2 regions of the Paenibacillus sp. Cedars genome follow, and region 2 is predicted to be linked to the other one. Evidence: riboswitches for the same ligand, from Rfam matches in the RefSeq annotation. Region 2 holds a riboswitch; the other holds the start of a gene.
What was found. Region 2 has a riboswitch for S-adenosylmethionine ahead of B9D94_RS03980 (methionine ABC transporter ATP-binding protein). Riboswitches for the same ligand answer to the same signal wherever they lie in the genome.

Region 1: linked by a shared signal. The riboswitch ahead of metA (homoserine O-acetyltransferase MetA) and the one ahead of B9D94_RS03980 (methionine ABC transporter ATP-binding protein) in region 2 are both predicted to bind S-adenosylmethionine.

Annotation. Positions count from the first base shown of each region.
Region 1 covers NZ_CP020866.1:894,304-896,702, reverse strand. The annotation lists gene B9D94_RS05880 (PLP-dependent transferase) at 1-359, opposite strand, end outside; gene metA (homoserine O-acetyltransferase MetA) at 384-1,301, opposite strand; SAM riboswitch class I at 1,434-1,562, opposite strand; gene corA (magnesium/cobalt transporter CorA) at 2,005-2,399, shown strand, end outside.
Region 2 covers NZ_CP020866.1:512,731-515,129, forward strand. The annotation lists gene B9D94_RS03975 (Cthe_2314 family HEPN domain-containing protein) at 1-581, shown strand, start outside; SAM riboswitch class I at 703-849, shown strand; gene B9D94_RS03980 (methionine ABC transporter ATP-binding protein) at 956-1,972, shown strand; gene B9D94_RS03985 (methionine ABC transporter permease) at 1,972-2,399, shown strand, end outside.

The DNA.
Region 1 (2,399 bases), 380 kb from region 2:
GTTACGCCGAACTTGGACATAATCCGCTCTAACAGCCGGTACGTTCCTCCATACAGATCCAGCGAAACAATCAGATGATCCCCCTGACCGAAAAGGGAAAATATTGTCTGCAGCGCAGCCATGCCTGAGCTGCATGCAAATCCGGCATCACCGGATTCCAGCTCTGCGCAGGCATCCTCCAATACCGATCGGGTGGGATTTTTCGTGCGGGCATAATCAAAACCCGTGCTCTGCCCTAATTTCGGATGACGGTAGGCCGTCGCTTGATATATCGGAAATGTAACTGCACCTGTCACCGGCTCCTGCACCGATCCGATCTGTGCCAGCCGGCTCTCTATACTTAATGGTTTCTTCTCCATCACTTACTCTCCTCCTGTACGCTGCTATATTTGCGGACCAATATCGTATGGCGTTTCTTGATATACATAGTAATTGAGCCAATTAGTAAATAATAAATTTGCATGCGCACGCCATATGGATGGAGGCGTTCTGGTTGGATCATCATTCGGGTAATAATTGCGCGGCAGGGCAATGTCCAATCCTTTGGCAGCATCGCGGTCATATTCCCACTTCAGAGAGTCTGCATCATACTCGGAATGTCCTGTGGCAAAAATCTGTTTTCCGTCCCGGCTTGAAACCAAGTAGATTCCTGCTTCCTCCGACTCGGACAGGATGACCAGATCGTCAATCCCTGTAATGTCCTCGCGCCGAAATTCCGTATGACGGGAGTGCGGAACAAAGAACAATTCGTCAAAGCCGCGAAGAAGCTTGGTACACGCCTCATTAATCGTATGAGGGAATACGCCAAAGCATTTTTCCTCCAGGCTGTACTTGGGCACACCGTAATGATAATAAAGCCCTGCCTGAGACGCCCAGCAGATGTGCAGCGTGGAAGTCACATGCGTCTTGCTCCATTCAAAAATCTCGGTGAGCTCATTCCAGTAATTTACTTCTTCAAATTCCAACTGCTCCACCGGGGCTCCTGTAATGATCATGCCGTCAAAACGGCGGTTCTTCACTTCCTCAAAGGTTTTGTAAAAGGATTCAAGATGCTCTGCCGACGTGTTCTTCGAAACGTGGGAGCTGGGATGAAGAAGCACAACGTCCACCTGAAGAGGGGAGTTACCGATCAATCGTAGCAATTGCGTCTCCGTGGTTTCCTTGGTAGGCATCAAATTCAGAATAGCTATCCGCAATGGGCGGATATCCTGGTGAAAGGCATGGCTTTCATCCATTACAAAAATGTTTTCTCCAGCCAGAACTTCCTTTGCCGGCAAGGCATCCGGAATTTTAATTGGCATAAGGGCTCACTCCTTCAAATTGTGAAATGATACATCCATTTAAGCTGTGAGAAAGAGCGTTAGACTGTATAAACGCAAGAATGACCTTTCTCAAGTAGAGAAAGGTCATCATATACGTATCACAATGCGCCTCTCTCATCTGTCAGGCTATACGCGGCTCATAAGAATCGTCGTATCTCCTGCAAGAATTAGCACCGTGCGATGTTGCCGCCGGTTGCCGGGTTTCATAGGGCTAGTCCCTCCACCTGCTCTTGATAAGATTTCGCTTTATTCAATTGTCTTCAAACATGGTTCGTAATTGATATTTACTTTAAATCATCCGCAATTGTTCGTCAAGAACCTTTTCGTTTAATCCGTCACACTTCACCGTGGGCTCCCATACCCTGTACTAGGGTCTTGCATACGCCGGATTTCAACTTGAAAGGTCCCACACCCGGCGTTATACTAGACAAGTGCTGTTTGAAACCGAGTATGAAAGAGGTGACATGGAAGATGGACGGTGACCCGAGCCAGAAAGTGGATGCACAAGACGCACAACCGCATAGGATTAAGATCAGCTTACCGGCAGGGGGCAGCGTTATTTTTCATGCGCTTTTATCGTATTCATCCCTTCCTTAGATTATGCCTGTACGCCGGTTAGCTGATATCCTGTGCCTTTACTGCTTAACCAAGCAGCTTGTAATTGACAAAGGAGTGATATCAGATGAAAATCCGGTTGGTCGATTCGGGTGTATTTACCCCTGTTGAAGACATCGAAATGACGCTGACAGCTCCGGCCAGCGGCTTCTACTGGCTGGATGCAGACGTGGATGATTTAGCCGAGCTGCAGCCCCTCTTCTCCCTGCATGATCTTGCAGTTGAGGACTGTCTCAGTGAAGAGGAACAGCGTCCCAAAATCGAAATATATGAGAACCATTATTTTATCGTCGTGAACAGCATCCGGTTTGACGACGAGGAAATTTTTCTTCGGGCATTAAACGTTTTCCTGGGCAGACATTTTATTATTACGGTAACCAAGCAGAAGATTCATGAACTCCGTTCGGTGAAGCCGCTCCTTTGGGAGGATGAGGTTAGCACGCCTGACCGTTTCCTCTATCT
Region 2 (2,399 bases):
AGCTTGAGATTTGGACCCGCGGATTGATTGTATCCCTTGATGAGCTGGAGCAGAGCTGGAATGCGGCCAAGCATTTCAGTCAATCGGTTAAATCGGGTTATATCGATGATATGTCAATTCAGGAGCAGGGCGAGTATCAAAGGTATGTGTATTTTTACAAAAACGGATTTATACGCGTATTCTCCATCCTTGACAAGCTGGGTACGGTGCTTAATGAGCTGTATGATCTCCACACCTCGAAGGTTAAGGCTCATTTCTCCTATTTTACGGCACTGCGGCAGTTCAAGTTTCTAAAGGCACACTGTGAGCTGGCGTCAGAGCTTGAGGCGATCAAGGAACGCTATAAAATACCGCTGAACACACTTCGGAAACGCCGCAACGCTGAGATCCACTATATGAATTCAGAGATGCAAGATGATCTGTGGCAGCGCCATCAGGGACTGTCGGATAAAATCGAGCTGGAGGATATCGACCAGCACCTCGAGGATCTTAAGCAGGGTGTGGATATGGTATGCCGAAGCTTGGCTGCCTCGTATCGATATACTAATCGGATCTGGGCGGAAAAAGGAGTGAAGGTTTAGGCACAAAATCGCCATGAAATTCCTTTTGACAAAAACCTGAAAAGAATCTATACTAACTATTGCATTCATTAAATGTTATTAAATCAGATCAAATTAATTGGAAAAATTTCATATCGATGTTTTCTTATCGAGAGAGGCGGAGGGACAGGCCCGATGAAGCCCGGCAACCGGCTCCAGCGTATATCGCGTAACGCGATGACGGATGGAGTGACATGGTGCTAATTCCTTCAAAGCTGCAGGATCATCCTATGGCTTTGACAGATGAGAAAAGGCGTTGACTTTTACGTAAAGAGAGCCCTTTTTGATTCTACAAAAAGAGGCTCTTTTATTTTGGGTAATAGATATGAGGCTATGGAAAAAGGAGGATTATCGGATTGATTGAGCTCAAGCAATTGACGAAGCAGTACGGAAAAGCCCGAACGCTAACCACAGCCTTGTCCGAATTGGATTTGTCGATTGAAAAAGGAGAAATCTTCGGTGTGATCGGACACTCCGGCGCAGGTAAAAGTACATTGATCCGTTGTATCAATTTGTTGGAACGTCCCACCTCCGGCGAGGTGTGGGTTAACGGTAAGAATTTGACACTGCTCGGCAAGAAGCAGCTTCAAGCAGAGCGTCGCAAAATCGGGATGATCTTTCAGCACTTTAACCTGCTGTCATCCGCAACGGTTTACGATAATATTGCCTTTCCGCTGCGGCTGATCAAGACGCCGAAGGCTGAGATGGAACGCAAAGTATCCGAGCTGTTGGCCTTGGTTGGCTTGGAGGCTCACCGGGACAAGTATCCGTCCCAGCTGTCAGGAGGACAAAAGCAGAGGGTCGGCATAGCCAGAGCGTTGGCAAGCGATCCGGAGGTTCTGCTGTGTGATGAGGCCACTTCAGCGCTGGATCCGCAGACCACGGATTCGATCCTGCGCCTGCTGCTGGATATTAATAAGAAATTTCATCTCACGATTGTGTTGATCACCCATGAGATGCATGTCATCCAGAGCATATGTGATCGGGTGGCCGTTATTCATCAGGGCGGCATTGTGGAGCAGGGGCCGGTGACGGAAGTGTTCCTGAAACCTAAACATGAGGTGACGCAGGAATTCATCCGTCAAGAATTGGACAGCGGAGAAGCGCTCCGGCTGGCCATGCAGGGTCAGGCGAACAGCTCTTCCCAAGCGGTGCAAATTACGTTCCTGGGATCGAAAACGTACGATTCCATTCTATCCCATACCGTTCATGAGACGGGCGTGAATTTTGCGATTCTGCAGGGCACGATCTCCACGATCAAGGAAACGCCGTATGGCCAGCTCATCGTACGCTTCGAAGGGGAAGAAAGAGCCATCGAAGAGACGATTCGGAAGCTGCTTCAACAAGGATTAGACGTGGAGGTGATTCATTAATGTTCGAGCTCGATTTTACCCAGATCGACTGGAAAGAAATCGGTACGGCAACATTGGATACCCTGCGAATGCTGGGGGCTTCGGCTTTGTTCAGCTTCATTATCGGGCTGCCGGTTGGCGTGCTGCTGTATATGGCTGCAAGATCCACATCGGGCTTGGTGCGCTTCGGATATTCGATCCTGTCGTTCATTGTGAACATCCTGCGTTCGGTTCCGTTCATCATCCTGATCGTTGCGATGATCCCGATTACGAAGTCGCTTGTGGGTGTATCGTACGGCGTCCTGGGAACCATTCCGCCGCTCGTTGTGGGGGCAGCACCGTTCTTCGCCAGACTGGTGGAGACGGCCCTGAATGAAGTGGACAAAGGCGTCATTGAAGCCGCTCATGCCATGGGCTCCTCGACAAGCCAAATCGTGTGGAGGGTGCT